Regions from separate parts of the Luteibacter yeojuensis genome, predicted to be linked through region 2. Evidence: predicted binding sites of a transcription regulator. Region 2 holds the regulator's gene; each other region holds the start of a gene.
The links. The regulator FliA, encoded in region 2, starts transcription of late flagellar genes. The targets are predictions, from matches to a motif close to TAAAGTTTNNCNNNCNNNGGCCGATAA.

Region 1 (5,100 bases), on a different contig from region 2:
CTCGAAGCACAAATGCCGTGTCTTCTGGACGCGCCCGGGCGCGACGCCGGTGCCGGCATTGCTGGACGCATGGCTCGCCCTGGACGCGCCCCTTCCGACGGCGGACGGGCGCTTCACGACGCGCCGAGGCCTGTTCGCATGGGATCGCGTCGACACGGCTTCGGCCCTTCTGGCGAGTGTCCTGCCCGCCTCGCTCAAGGGTCGCGTGGCGGACCTTGGCGCCGGTTTCGGTTATCTCGCCTGCGAAATCGTCGCGCGATGCGACGCGGTGACGGCCGTGGACCTCTACGAAGCCGAAGCACGCGCGCTGGAGTCCGCCCGGAGGAACCTCGCCGACGCGGTGGCGCGATGTGGCCGCGCGATCGCCACGAGCGTGCGCTGGCAAGACGTTGCCGAGGGCATCGACGCGGGTTACGACGTCATCGTGGCGAATCCGCCTTTCCACCAGGGACGCGCCGACGATCCTTCGCTGGGCCGCGCGTTCATCGCGGCGGCCGCCCGGGGGCTTGCCGGAGACGGCAGCTTCTGGATGGTCGCCAATCGCCACCTCGCCTACGAGGCCACGCTCGACGCCTGCTTCGCCAGCGTGCGCACCGTCGTCGAGCGGGACGGTTTCAAGGTTGTCGAAGCCAGGGAGCCCCGCCGATGAAACTCGTCCGCCTGCTGGCGAACCTCGGCTACGGCAGCCGCAAGCAGGTTGCCGCGATGTTCCGCGAAGGCCTGGTCACCGACGCCGCGGGCGAGGTGCTGTACGCCGACGACAAGGTCGAACACGCCGACGTGCGTTTCGACGGCGAACCGCTCGATCCGCCGCAGGGCATGCTGCTCATGCTCAACAAGCCCACGGGATACACCTGCTCGCGCAAGGACGTGGGTCGTCTCGTCTACGACCTTCTGCCGCCGCGCTTCGCGCTGCGCAACCCGGTGCTGTCGACGGTGGGGCGGCTCGATCGCGACACGTCGGGCCTGTTGCTCTTCACCGACGACGGGCAGCTGCTGCACCGGATCATCTCGCCGAAGGCCGCGGTGACGAAGGTGTACGAGGCCACCCTGGCCGCCGACCTGCGCGGCGACGAGGCCGCGACCTTCGCCGCCGGGACGCTGATGCTGGAGGGCGAAACGGACCCGCTGGAGCCCGCCGTGCTGGAGGTGCTCGGCCCGCGCCGCGCGCGCCTCACGCTCATCGAGGGCCGCTATCACCAGGTGCGCCGCATGTTCGCGGCGGTGGGCAACCACGTGGAGACGCTGGAGCGTGTGGCCCTGGGAGGCCTCACGCTCGATGGCCTGGCTCCGGGCGAATGGCGCCCGCTGACGATCGAAGATACCGCCCGCATCTTCCTGTAAGGCTGCTACAGAGTAGTAGTATCGGGGTTCCCTCGAATCCCAGGAGTGCGCGATGAACCGTATTGCCGTTGCCATGGCCGGGTTGCTCGTTTGCGCCGGCGCACACGCCGCCGACAAGAGCGTGACCGTGCCGATGACCCTCGTCACCGCCAATGGGGAAGGCGCCTCGGTCGGCAGGATCGTCGTGACCGAAAGCGCGCAAGGCCTCGTCTTCACGCCCGATCTCAAGGGCCTGCCGCCGGGAGAGCACGGTTTCCACCTGCACGAGAAGCCGAGTTGCGCGCCCGGCGAGAAGGACGGAAAGATGGGTGCCGCGATCGCCGCGGGCGGCCATTACGACCCGGCGCACACCGGCATGCACGAAGGTCCGGATTCCACCGCCGGTCACGAAGGCGACCTGCCGAAGCTCGTCGTCGGTGCCGACGGCACCGACACCACGGCGGTCACCGCGCCGCGCCTGAAGACGCTGGCCACACTGAAGGGCCACGCGCTGATGATCCATGCGGGCGGCGACAACTACTCCGACAAGCCGCAGCCGCTCGGCGGCGGCGGCGCGCGCATCGCCTGCGGCGTGATCAAGTAAGGAAGCCATGGCGCAAGGCGGTCTTTTCGCGGCCGAGCCGCTCGTGATCGTCGACGACGAGCACGGGCGGTTCGCTTACGAGCCGGGGCTCGTCGCGCCGGGCGAGGCCGAGGCATGGTTCGCGAGCCTGTTTGCCGGCGTCCCTTGGGAGGCGCAACGCCGCGCGATGTATGGCCGCCAGGTGGACGTGCCGCGGCTGGTGCGGCATTACGCGCTGGACGCTCCCGATCTGCCGCCGGTATTGGGCGAGGCGGGCAGGGAGGTCATCGCGCACACCGGCGTGCCTTTCACCTCGGTGGGCCTGAACCTTTACCGCGATGGCCGCGACAGCGTGGCACCCCATAACGACCACCTCGAGGAACTGGCGGAAGGCGCTCCCATCGCGCTGCTATCGCTGGGAGCCACTCGGCGGATGTCGCTGCGCGAGCGGGAGGCCCCGAAGCGCGCTTTCGATATCGACATGGAGCCGGGCAGCCTGCTCACGATGAGCTACGCCACCCAGTTCCATTACGACCACGGCATTCCGAAGACGCGCGCGCAGGTAGGTCCGCGTATCAGCCTGGCGTTCCGTGTGCGGCCTCACGGGGAGGCCGGCGGTCGCCGCTATGTCTCCCGCAAGCCCGGGGTCCTGTAGGAGCCGCCATAGCGGCGAGAGGCAGCTTGCCTCGCCGCCTCGTTGTTCTGTCGGCTTCTCGCCGCCATGGCGGCTCCGGCACTTTCCTGGTTTCAGAACAGGTCGATGCTGCCAAGAGCCACCGGCGACGCCAGTTCGCCGCGTGCCGTCAGCGACTCGTACCCATGCACGCTGTCGCGTCCGTTCTGCTTGGCGAAGTACAACGCCTTGTCCGCACGGTCCAGCACGATTTCCGGGTAGTCGTTTTCGGTGATCCGCGCATAGCCGATGCTGACCGTCACGTGCCCCACCTGCGGGTAGGCATGCCCCGCCACGAACCGGCGGAAGCGGTCGAGCACCACGTGCACCGCCTCCTCGTCGCGCGCCGCGATCAGCATCACGAACTCCTCGCCGCCGAAGCGGAACAGCACGTCGCCCTGGCGGAAGCTGGCCCGCATCTGCTGGGCGAGCATGAGGATCACCTCGTCGCCATACACATGCCCGTAGGTGTCGTTGATCCGTTTGAAGTGGTCGATATCGAGGATCGCCAGGAAAAGCTGGGATACGTCGTCGGGAGACTGGCGCTGTTCCTTCCCTGCCGCCGTGGCGCCGCGGGAGCGCTGGCGCTGGAGCTTCAGCAGCCGCTGCAGGCGCTGTTCGAAGCTGCGCCGGTTATACAGGCCGGTGAGCTTGTCGCGCTCGCTTTCGTTGAGCAGGGCGATGTAGTTGCCGTAGATGCGGGCGAAGCCTTCCACCATCGAGCGGACCTCGTCCAGCGAGTCTTCCGCTTCGAGCATCAGCGCGCCGATGGCGGCGTGCTCGCGCTGGATGGGAATGACCAGCCGGCTGGTGCCGTCCTCGGTCACGTCGCTGATGGCTTCGAGGGTCTCCATGGCGCACACGATGGTGTCGATGGGATCGCCTTCGCGGCCCGGATCGATGGCCTCGACCACGAACCCGCCGCCGGGCTTGCGCGAGCACACGACGATGGAATCCACCGGATGCTGGAGGCTCTCGCCGCGCTTGCACAGCGTGACGCTGCTGACCGCCACCAGCTCCGCGAGCGACAGCACCATGCTGTGGTCGAGGGCATCGATGTCGCGGTGATGGGTGAACTCCGCCACGGAGGCGAGCAGGCGCGATTCCGGCAAGGTACCGGCGAGGGCGTGCCACGGAGCTTTCATGACGGCGCGTTTCCCGCCGCCGACCTGTCGCGATATGGGCTGTTGATTCGCACCGACCACTCCCTCCCCCGAGAGGGGCGCACCCCCGTGGCGGGCCCCATGTGCGTCTGTCCGGCGATCCAGGCACGGCAACCCACGTAGGTATGTCGGCCGGTGAGCCGCTAACTTTAGGGTGAAATCGGCAGAATGTAAAAAAATGTGATTGGGGTCACATTCGTCTTCTTCACAAATGTGAATGAATCGCGTAGGGAGGCTGTCCGGTCAATCGCCTTCCAGCCAGCCCCGCCATTTGAAGAACAGCACGGGCAGCAGGATGCTGACCAGGATGGCCGCGATCGCCATGGGATAGCCGAAGCTCCAGTCCAGTTCCGGCATCCGCTTGAAGTTCATGCCCCAGATGCCGGCCAGGATCACCGGAGGAATCGTCGCCACGGAGGTGACCGTGAGCACCTTCATCACATGGTTCTGGTCGGTGCTGATGAAGCCGAGACTGGCGTCGAGCAGGAACTGCAGCTTGTTGGTGACCTGGTCGTCGAACTCGTCCAGGGTACGCAGGTCGTGTTCCACCACGCGCAGGCGCACTTCCACGTCGTCGGACATCCACTCGGGCTTCTTGGCGCGGACGAACGAGACGATGCGCTGCACGCCCAGCATCGAGGAGCGGTTGCGCGCCTGTTCGCCTTCCAGGCGGCCTACCTCGAGCATGCAATTGCGCAGCGCGGGGGTGCCGATCCGGGTCCGCGTGAAGACGCGGTCGGAGAGCTTCTTCAGCTTGGCCGAGACGTCCTCCATGCGTTTCGCGGCCAGGTTCACGATCGCTTCGATCAGCGTGGCCAGTGCATCCGCGCTGGAATCCCATCGGTGCGCGTCGCAGCTCTCGCTGGCGAGGTCGAACGCGGGCGAGGCCTCGAAGCGCAGTGTCATCAGTACATGGTTGGTCACCACGATGCCCACGGGGGCCGCATCGCTGTTGCCGGTGTCGGCGAAATACGGGATCGACAGATACATCGCGTCGTCGTCCGTGCGGATCCGGCTGGACATCGCCAGGCTCTCGATATCGCCCCGTTCGGGAACGCGCAGGCCGGTGATCTCCGCGGCGCAGCGACGTTCCTCGTCGTCGGGTTCGATGAGGTCGATCCAGATCGGTGCCTGGGGTTTGCCCATGCCGGGCTTCCATAGCATGGGGCTCTCGTGTTGCCCGTGTTGGTGAATGATCAGCACGTTCGGAATCGTCCTCAGCTTGACCGCGTGGGCAGTTTACGCTTCCGTTGTCCGCGGGAAAGGCGCTGCCAGGCGCACGGGTTCGCGGCAACCCCCTTTCGCGTGCTTCCCACGCGGGGCGGAAAGCGAGCATGCTTCGCCCATCCTTCCGGAGA
Region 2 (5,100 bases):
CCCGCGCCGCCACGGCGGCCGCAGTGGAACGCGCCGCGAAGTCCGGTGCGCCGGCCAGCGCGAATGCGCCGCAGCGCCAGTCCAGCGCCGCGCTGGCCGCGAGCGTGGCCGACGTGGTGCGCGCGGCCACCGTCGTGCCGAACAACGATGCCGCCGTGAACGGCGTGCGCGCCGAGATCAACAACCTGCGCGAGATGCTCGAAGTCCAGCTCTCCACCCTCGCCTGGAACCAGATGGATCGCGAGCAGCCGCTGCGCGCCCGCGTGCTGCGCGAGATGACCCGCCTGGGCATCGACGGCGACGTCGCGCGTGCGCTGTGCGCCGAACTGCCGCCGGGCATGACCTCCGACCAGGCCCGCTACCTGCCGTTGGGGCTGCTCTCGCGCAACATCCGCACCAGCGGACGCCATTTCGACACGGCCGGCGGTGGCGTCACCGCGCTGGTCGGCACCACCGGTGTGGGCAAGACCACCACGATCGCCAAGCTCGCCGCGCGCGCCGTGCTGCGCCATGGCGCCTCGAACGTCGCGTTGATCAGCGCGGACCAGTACCGCATCGGCGCCGGCGCGCAGCTCGAGCATTACGGCCGCTTGCTCGGCGTGCGCGTGTTCAACGCCCACGATGCCACCAGCTTGCGCAATGTGCTCCTCCAGCTGCGCGGCAAGCACACCGTGCTGGTGGACACGGCCGGCCTGGCCGGCAACGACCCCAAGCTGCAGCAGCAGTTCGAGACGCTGCGCGCCACCTCCGACGTGCGCGTCTGCCTGGTGCTCGCGGCCAACGCGCAGGCCCAGGCCATCGACGGCGCCATCCGGGCCTACGCGCCGCTGGCGCCGCAGACCGCCATCCTCACCAAGCTCGACGAGGCGCCGCTCATCGGCGGCGCGCTCTCGGCCCTCATCCGCCACAACATGCCGCTGGACTACACGACGGACGGTCAGCGCGTACCCGAGGACATCGCCTCGGCCGATGCGCGCAAGCTCGTCTGCCTCGCGGCACAGCTGTTGAAGCAGCGCAACGAAGAACCCGACGACGCCTTGCTTGCCGAACGTTTCGGCACGGCTGCGCCGGCCCTGGCTTAAGCGGCCTAACGGACCATAGACAGAAACACACGGGCAGTGACTTCCTTCATGAGCACACACGTCGATTCCACCCAGGCCGCCGGACTCAACTGGCTCGCCGACCGTCGCCCCACCCGCAGCATCGCGATCGCCGGTGGAAAGGGTGGCGTGGGCAAGACCACGGTGGCGGTCAACCTCGGCATGGCGCTCGCGATGGGCGGCCGTGATGTCCTCCTGCTCGACGCCGACCTCGCCATGGCGAACATCGACGTCCTGCTCGGCCTGCAGCCCACCCGCCACCTGGGCCACATGCTGGAAGGGGAGTGCCGGATCGAGGACCTCATCCTCGAGGCCGCCCACGGCCTGAAGGTGATTCCGGCCACCTCCGGCGCGCGGCGCATGGCGCAGCTGCCGAACATCGAGCACGCGGCGGTCATCCGGGCCTTCGACGAATACCCGCTGGCGCCGGAGTACCTGATCGTGGACACCGCGGCCGGCATTTCCGACAGTGTGTCCATGTTCGCGGCGGCTTCCGACGAGGTGGTGGTGGTGGTCTGCGACGAGCCGGCCTCGCTCACCGACGCTTACGCCCTGATCAAGGTCATGAGCCGGGAATTCGACGTGAACCGCTTCCGCATCGTGGCCAACATGGTCCGCCACGCCCAGGAGGGCCGCCAGCTGTTCGAGAAGCTGGCGCGGGTGACCAACCGCTTCCTCGACGTGTCCCTGGATTTCATGGGCATGGTCCCGCACGACGAATACCTGCGCCAGGCCATCCGCCGCCAGTCGGCGGTGGTCGACGCCTGGCCGAGCAGCCGGTCCGCGGTCGGATTCAAGAATCTGGCCAGGTCGGTCGATACATGGGGTGAACCCGAGCCCCGGGCACAGGGCCGCATCGGCTTTTTCGCCGAGCGGTCCCACTTGGGAGGAGGGCTGCCACTGTGAGCGTCGCGACCGAATATCTCGAGATCACGCGTATCCCGGCGGATCAACTGGTAAAGACCCACGCGCCGCTGGTGCGCCGTATCGCCTATCACCTGATGGGCAGGCTGCCGCCGAGCGTGGACGCAAACGACCTCATGCAGGCCGGGATGATCGGACTGCTCGAGGCCGCAAGAAATTACTCGCCGACTCGCGCGGCCAGCTTCGAAACCTATGCGGGTATCCGCATACGTGGCGCCATGCTGGACGAACTGCGCAAGACGGACTGGACCCCGCGTTCCGTCCATCGGAAGTTGCGCGAGGTCGCGGAGGTGACGAGGCAGATCGAAAACGAGACGGGTGGCGACGCCGACGACGCGGAAGTGATGAAGCGGCTGGGCATCGACGCCATGGAATACAACCAGATCCTGGCCGACGCGGCGAGCGCGCGGTTGCTGAGCCTGACGGCGCCCGAAGGCGACGAAGGCGCCGCGATCGACGTGGCCGACCCGGATGCCGCGGGTCCGGACGGATTGTTTGAACAGGAAGGCCTGCGCGACGCGCTGGCGCAGTCCATCGACGGGCTGCCCGAGCGCGAAAAGCTGGTCATGTCGCTGTACTACGATGAAGAACTCAACCTGAAGGAAATCGGCGCGGTGCTGGGTGTGAGCGAATCGCGGGTGTGCCAGATCCACGGCCAGGCCCTCATCCGCCTCCGCGCACGCATGTCGGGTTGGAAAGAAAAGCATTGACGAACGCGCAGCAGCAAGGCGGAGAGAAGTTTTGGACAAGAACATGAAGATCCTCGTGGTGGACGATTTCTCCACCATGCGACGCATCGTCAGGAACCTCCTGGTGGAGCTGGGGTTCACCAACACCCTGATCCAGGAGGCCGAGGACGGCAATGCCGCCCTGGCGGTGTTGCGCGCGCAGCCGTTCGACCTGGTGGTCACCGACTGGAACATGCCGAACATGACCGGCATCGACCTGCTCCGCGCGATTCGCGCCGACGCCGCGCTCAAGGCCCTGCCGGTGCTGATGGTCACGGCGGAGAACAACCGCGACCAGATCATCGCCGCCGCGCAGAGCGGCGTGAACGGCTATGTCGTCAAGCCGTTCACCGCGGTCACGCTGAAGGAAAAACTCGACAAGATCTTCGAACGTCTCGCTGCGGCCGCGGGCTAAGGAACGACCCATGAACACGATGCTTTCCACCGGCCACGACGTGGCTCCCGAACTGCGCGAGCTGCTCGACGCAGATGACCCGGCCGCCTTCGAGCAGGCGCTCGACAACCTCCTCCGCACCCGCGAGCAGCACCTGTTCCTGGCCCTGGGTCATCTCGCCCGCGACCTGCACGAATCCGCACGCCGCCTCGCCGCCGACATCTCGCACGACGGTGTGCCGGGCAACATGAGCGACGCGCGCAAGCACCTGCGCGACGTACTCGAGATGAGTTCGCAGGCCGCGCATCGCACGCTCGACTTCAGCGAGAAGCTGCGCCCCCAGGCCCAGGCGCTCGCCCGCCAGGCCGACGAGGTGCTGGTGCTCGACCAGGCCGACCCGGCCTTCGCCGGCAACGCCACGGCGCTGGCCGTGCGCGTGGGCGACTTCGCGCAGAGCTGCGACATCGGCTTCGGCGAAATGGTGGAGGCCCAGTCGTGGCAGGACCTCTCCGGCCAGCGCGTCGCGCAGGTCGAGGCGTTCATGGCCAAGGTCGAATCCTCGCTGGTGGAACTGGTACGCCTGACCGGCTCCCTCGCGGGCGGGGCGGCGCCAGCCGCCGACAAGGTAAGCCAGGACGAAGTGGATCGCCTCCTCAGCGAATTCGGCTTCTGAGCGCCCTATGAGCGTGGAGCTGGACAACGAGCTGCTCAACGTCTTCCTGATCGAGGCACGCGAACTGCTCGAGAGCCTGGGCGAACAGCTCGTGGACCTCGAGTCGTCGCCGGGCGACGTCGACCTGCTGAACGCGGTGTTCCGCGCCTTCCACACCGTGAAGGGCGGCGCGGGCTTCCTCGGCCTGAACCCGATGGTGGAGCTGTGCCATCGCGCCGAGGATCTGCTCAACGAAGCGCGCAACGGGGCCGTCGTGCTCAACGCCGGCTTCATGGACGCGCTGCTGGAGTCGCTCGATCTCCTCAACGACATGATGCGCGCCGCCGACGGTGGCGTGCCGATCGACGCCGCGCCGCGTTCGCTGCTCGACCGCCTGCTGATCCCGGGCCGTGCCGCCTCGGCGCCGCCCGTGGCGCTGGCCGCGCCGATCGCCGCTCCCGCGGCGGCGGTGCCCTCGCGTCCGTACGATCCCATCGAGGACGAATTCGAGGCGATGCTCGACGCCGCGCGCAACGAGCGCGACCCGGCACCCACCTCCTCGGGCACGATCTCCGACGACGAGTTCGAGGCGCTGCTGGATTCGCTCTACGGCACCGGCGCGCCTGGCGCCGAGCCGGATGCCGCCGCCCCCGAGCCGGCGCCGGTGCCCGCACCGGCACCCGCGGCGGCGGCCGGCAACACCATCAGCGACGACGAATTCGAGGCGTTGCTCGACAGCCTTCACGGTGCCGCCGCCCCCGGTGTCGCGGTTGCCGTCGCGCCCGCGGGAACGGACCCGTCCGCGGCGCCTTCGCTCCCGGTATCCGCGCCGGAGCCTGCAAAACCGGCGCCGAAGCCTCAGCCCGAAAAGCGCGCCGCTTCCGCTGCCGAAACTACCGTCCGCGTCGACACGCACCGTCTCGACGGCCTCGTCGACGCAGCCGGCGAACTCGTGCTGGTCCGCAACCGCCTCACCAACCTCGCCCCGCGCGGCACGAACGATCCGATGGAACGCGCCATCGGCGAACTCGAGCGCGTGGCCGAGGACCTGCAGAACGCCGTGCTGCGCATGCGCATGCAGCCGGTGGGCAAGCTGTTCTCGCGTTTCCCGCGCATCGTCCGCGATCTTGCCCGCCAGCTCGGCAAGGAGATCGAGCTGGTCACGGAAGGCGAAGAAACCGATATCGACCGCACCGTGGTGGAAGCACTGGCCGATCCGCTGGTGCACCTGCTGCGCAACTCGGTGGATCACGGCATCGAGATGCCCGACGTGCGCGAGCGCGAGGGGAAGCCGCGCTCCGG
Region 3 (5,100 bases), on a different contig from region 2:
CGGCGCTGGCCAAGGCGTTGGATCTCGGCCCGGACGTCCACGTGATGGAACTGGCCCTCGAGCCGATCCTCTCGCGCCGCCTTCCGAGCGCCGGCCGCGTCCCGCGCTTTCCTGCGGTTCGCCGCGATATCGCCGTGGAGTTGCCGGAGGAGATCGCCTGGTCGGCCGTCGAAGCCGCCGTACGCGGCGCGCTCGGCGACGTCCTGAAGGAGGTCCGCCTATTCGACCGCTATGCCGGCAAGGGCATCGACGAGGGGCGAAAGAGTCTCGCTATGGGCTTGATTTTACAGGACGCTTCACGCACCCTTACCGACGACGATGCCGACGCTCGCGTGGCAGACGCGGTGGGGGCATTGGAGAGATCATGCAAGGCGAGACTGCGAGGATAAGATGGCGCTGACCAAGGCGGAAATGGCCGAGCGGCTTTTCCTCGACGTGGGCCTCAACAAGCGCGAGGCCAAGGAATTCGTGGACGCGTATTTTGAGGTCGTGCGCGAGGCACTGGAGCGGGGCGAGCAGGTGAAGTTGTCGGGTTTCGGCAATTTCGACCTGAGGCAGAAGAATCAGCGGCCCGGTCGCAATCCGAAGACCGGCGAGGAAATTCCCATCTCTGCCCGGCGGGTGGTCACCTTCCGTCCCGGCCAGAAACTCAAGGTAAGAGTCGAGGGCTATGCTGGATCCAGGGAATAACACCGAGCTTCCCGCCATTCCGGCGAAGCGCTACTTCACCATCGGTGAGGTGAGCGAGCTTTGCGGCGTCAAGCCGCATGTCCTTCGCTACTGGGAGCAGGAATTTCCCGCGCTCAAGCCCGTCAAGCGCCGGGGCAATCGTCGCTATTACCAGCGCCACGACGTGCTGATGATCCGCCAGATCCGCTCGTTGCTGTACGACGAGGGCTTCACCATCACGGGCGCCCGCGCCCGCCTGGAGGGCCCGCAGGCGCGCATGGAAGCCAGCATGTCGCACCAGATCGTCCGCCAGGTGCGCCTGGAGCTCGAGGAAGTCCTGACCCTCCTTCGTCGCTGATCCGCCTTCCGCAGATCGCGGCGATGCTGTTACAATCGTTTGCTCGTCGGGGTGTAGCGCAGCCTGGTAGCGCACTACGCTGGGGGTGTAGTGGTCGCGAGTTCGAATCTCGCCACCCCGACCATTCTTTCGAAAAGCGTCCTTCGGGACGCTTTTTTTGTGCCTCACCGTCGTCCCCGCGAAGGCAAGGGACCCAGCGACTCAGGCTCCGGCCGGGCGATTAAGTCACGGGATTCCCGCCTTCGCGGGAATGACGAGTGCCGGGGGCCAGCGCGAGCCCCACGAGCGCGAGCAGCACCGCCACATCCAGCCATGCGAACCAGTTGCCGCAGCGGGCGTAGAGCGTCCTCGTTTCCCGAAGCGCGAGGTTCCCGACCAGTTCCGCATCGCCCTGTTCGCTCGACACCTCAGCCATCACGCGGCCGCGGTCGTCGCTGAGGGTGAGCCGGCCGGAACGCGCCGCGCGGGCGACAGCGAAGCCGCCTTCCACGCCGCGCATGATCGCCATGCGGCTGTGCAGCCAGCCGTCCGTTACGAAATCCCAGGCCGGTACCAGCAGCAACTGCGTGTTCCGCTGCCCGTAGGCGACGGCGAAATCCTGGAAGTCCATGTCCTTGCAGATGGCCAGGCCGATACGGGGCCTTCCCGACAGTGTCACGAACTCGGTGCCCGGCGTGAACCTGTCCTCGAAACCGGGGATGAGGTGGTGCTTGTTGTACATGACGGGCGAGGCCGCACCCGGTTGGAAGACCATCGCCATGTTCCGCTCGATGCCGGGCTCATCCTGGTAATCGACGGCCACGTTGACGGTGATTCCGCTCTGCTGCGCGAATCCGGCGAAGGAGGGGATGGTGGCGGACGCGGCGAAGGTGCCTTCCGGTATGACGACCACCTGCGCGCCCTGGGCTGCGGCACGATCCAGTGCCGCGAGGTAGCGGTCCTTGCGGGCCTTGCCTTCCGGGGAATCCACCGCGGCCAGCTTGCCGGTCTGTTCGAGCGAGACGAGCCCGACGCGCACGCTGGACGCAGCCGGCGCGGCAAGGCGCCAGAAGCCGTAACCGAGGACGACGGCCAGGATCAGCACCGCGGTCCCGGCCATCCCGATCCGGGCCCTCGCCGGGACATCGGTGGCGCCCAGCATCGCCAGTGCGGTCGCGACGAGCAGGAGCAGCATGCCGATGCCCCAGATACCCGTGAGCGCAGCCAACTGGATCATCGGCAGCGCATTCATCTGGGTGTAGGCGATATCGAAGAAAGTGCCGTGCGGCGAGAGCAGGTTGTTGACGAACGCGAGCGCCACCCATGTGACGGGGACGGCGAGCAACGCAGCCAACGGTCGCCCGCGCGACAGAAGCCGCTTATGGAGGAGTACGCAGAGCGCGAACATCAGCCCGGGCAAGACCATCGCGTAGATGACCGTCACCAGCGGCAGGTGAATGTGCCCGTACAGGTATGACCACAGATTCCCCGAGCCGGCCGCCATTGCCAGGAAGGCGGCGGCGACAGCCCGGGAGGTTCGCACCCTCGACGCCAGCCACAGCACCGGAAGGGGCGCCAGCCACGTCACCCACCACAGCGGTTGGGTGCCGCTTCCGAACCACCAGCCGACCGCCGTCAGGGCGGTGGCCAGTGCCCAGGTCGACACGGCGGAACGTTCAGGTCGCGTAGGCATCGATCAGTCTTCCGGTGGAGGCGAGGTAGAAGGCCCGGAACCGCTTCTCGTCATGGCTGAAGCGGCCCGCCCGGTACAACGCGATGAGCCCGTGGGCGTGCGCCCACAAGTCCATCGCCAGATCCCATTCGTCGAGTTTCCGCAGCGTTCCCCCGGCCATGCCTTCCACGATCGCGTCCGCGATGAGGTTCAGGGTGGGCGAGCGACGCGCGCGGAAATCCTCGGGAAAGCGCCTGGCATCCTCACGGGGAAGTCCGAAGGCATGGTCGAACAGGTGCGGGTGGGCCAGTGCGTAGTCGAGGTACGACTCGAGCATGGCCAGGAGGCGCCGGCGCGGGTCGCGCTGACGCGCGTGGCTTGCCCAGGTCCGCGCGGCTTCCTCGAAGCTCTCGTTGGACAGCCTCTCCAGCAGCGCTTCGCGGTTGGGGAAATGGCGGTAGATCGCCATGGCCGACAGGCCAACTTCGGACGCCACGCGGCGCATGGTCACGGCCTCGGCGCCGTGGGCGTCGAAGAGGCCGTGGGCGGCGGCGAGGATGCGATCGGCTGTTTTGTCGGGAGGCATGTTTACACTGTAAACGTGTGTGCCGGCCGATGCAATGCCTTGGTATGGTTCAAGGGTTGCGAAGCCCGGCCGATAACGGGTAGGCGACTATTCGCGGCCGAGGGCCGCTACGGGGGAAGGCTGCCATGAGCGTCGACGACGCACTGCTCTGCGAAGACTCGGGGGTCTACAAGACCTTGCTCGAGTCCACGCGTGCGATTCCCTGGAAGATCGAATGGGCGACGCTGCGCTTCGCGTATATCGGCCCGCAGATCGAGGCGCTTCTCGGCTGGTCCGCCCAGTCGTGGCTCACCGTGCAGGACTGGGCCGACCGCATCCACCCGGAGGACCGCGAACGGGTCTTCAATTTCTGCGTGGCGCAGTCCCAGGCGGGCATGGACCACGAGGCCGATTACCGCGCCCTGCGCAAGGACGGCGAGTTCGTGTGGATCCGCGACGTGGTGCACGTGGTGCGCCATGCGGACGGTACCCCGGAAGCGCTGATCGGCTTCATGTTCGACATCAGCGAGCGCAAGCGCACGGAGGAGCGCCTCCTCGACATGCAGCGCGAACTGGAAGAACTGTCGTACAAGGACGGTCTTACCGGCGTTGCGAACCGCCGCCGTTTCGACGTGGCGATGGAAACGGAATGGCGCAACGCGCAGCGCTTGCGTCGGCCGGTGTCGCTGATCGTGCTCGATATCGACTACTTCAAGCAGTACAACGACCATTACGGGCACCTGGAAGGCGACGAGTGCCTTAAGCGCGTGGCGAAAGCGCTGGAGGGCGTCCTTCGCGGTCCGCGCGACCTGCTCTGCCGCTTCGGCGGCGAGGAGTTCGTGCTCCTGCTGCCCGACACGGACGAAGGCGCCGCCATGGCGCTGGCCTGGCGCTGCCTCGACCTCGTGGACAAGGCACTCATACCCCATGCCGGCCACGGGCCCGGGAAGCGGTTGACCCTGAGCGCCGGCGTGAACGCCGCCGTGCCGAAGGAGCATGACGAGGTCAACCCGTTCATCGCCGTCGCCGACCGGCGCCTCTACCTGGCGAAGGAGCGCGGCCGTGCTCGCGTCGTGACCGACGACGGTGTCCTTTAGTAGAGGACGCGTGCCCTCAGCGTGCCGTCGATGGCCGCGAGTTCGTTGCGCAGGGCCACGGCATGCTCCTCGGTGGTGGTCACGTCGATCACCACGTAGCCGACCTGCGGCGAGGTTTGCAGGTACTGGCCGTCGATGTTCACCGCCGCGCGAGAGAACACCTCGTTGACCCGCGAGAGCACGCCGGGAATGTTGCGGTGGATGTGCAGCAGGCGCCGGCTGGTGGGGTGTCCCGGCAGGGATACCTCGGGGAAGTTGACCGCCGAGAGCGTGCTGCCGTTGTCGCTGTAGCGCACGAGTTTCGACGCCACCTCGATGCCGATGTTCTCCTGCGCCTCGGCGGTGCTGCCGCCCACGTGCGGGGTGAGGATCACGTTGTCCATGCCGATCAGCGGCGACACGAAGGGATCGTCGTTACCCTTGGGCTCGACCGGGAACACGTCGATCGCGGCGCCGGCCAGGTGCTTCGACTGCAGCGCGGCGGCGAGGGCGTCGATATCGACCACGGTGCCGCGGGACGCGTTCACGAGCATCGACCCCGGTCGCATCCGCGCGATTTCGGTGGCACCGATGAGGTTCTTCGTCTGCGGCGTCTCGGGAACGTGGAGCGTCACGACGTCGGAACGTTCGAGCAGGTCTTCGAGACTGGCGGCCGCCCGGGCGTTGCCCAGCGACAGCTTGGGTTCGATGTCGTGGAAGACGACGCGCATGCCCAGCGACTCCGCGAGCACGCCCACCTGGGTGCCGATGTGCCCGTAGC

Region 1: the regulator FliA is predicted to act here: its motif matches at 3,868-3,894, upstream of HBF32_RS05375 (GGDEF domain-containing protein).
Region 3: the regulator FliA is predicted to act here: its motif matches at 3,314-3,340, upstream of HBF32_RS00270 (GGDEF domain-containing protein).

What each region holds. Positions count from the first base shown of each region.
Region 1 is NZ_JAAQTL010000001.1:1,219,441-1,224,540, reverse strand. It holds gene HBF32_RS05395 (class I SAM-dependent methyltransferase) at 1-649, shown strand, start outside; gene HBF32_RS05390 (pseudouridine synthase) at 646-1,344, shown strand; gene sodC (superoxide dismutase family protein) at 1,397-1,927, shown strand; gene HBF32_RS05380 (alpha-ketoglutarate-dependent dioxygenase AlkB family protein) at 1,935-2,561, shown strand; gene HBF32_RS05375 (GGDEF domain-containing protein) at 2,654-3,724, opposite strand; gene HBF32_RS05370 (CorA family divalent cation transporter) at 3,986-4,906, opposite strand.
Region 2 is NZ_JAAQTL010000002.1:103,627-108,726, reverse strand. It holds gene flhF (flagellar biosynthesis GTPase FlhF) at 1-1,082, shown strand, start outside; gene HBF32_RS15365 (P-loop NTPase) at 1,131-2,006, shown strand; gene HBF32_RS15360 (RNA polymerase sigma factor FliA) at 2,003-2,734, shown strand; gene cheY (chemotaxis response regulator CheY) at 2,766-3,167, shown strand; gene HBF32_RS15350 (protein phosphatase CheZ) at 3,178-3,819, shown strand; gene HBF32_RS15345 (chemotaxis protein CheA) at 3,827-5,100, shown strand, end outside.
Region 3 is NZ_JAAQTL010000001.1:55,620-60,719, forward strand. It holds gene pheT (phenylalanine--tRNA ligase subunit beta) at 1-389, shown strand, start outside; gene ihfA (integration host factor subunit alpha) at 391-690, shown strand; gene HBF32_RS00250 (MerR family transcriptional regulator) at 671-1,027, shown strand; tRNA gene HBF32_RS00255 (tRNA-Pro) at 1,075-1,151, shown strand; gene HBF32_RS00260 (nitrilase-related carbon-nitrogen hydrolase) at 1,248-2,699, opposite strand; gene HBF32_RS00265 (TetR/AcrR family transcriptional regulator) at 2,683-3,264, opposite strand; gene HBF32_RS00270 (GGDEF domain-containing protein) at 3,390-4,340, shown strand; gene serA (phosphoglycerate dehydrogenase) at 4,337-5,100, opposite strand, start outside.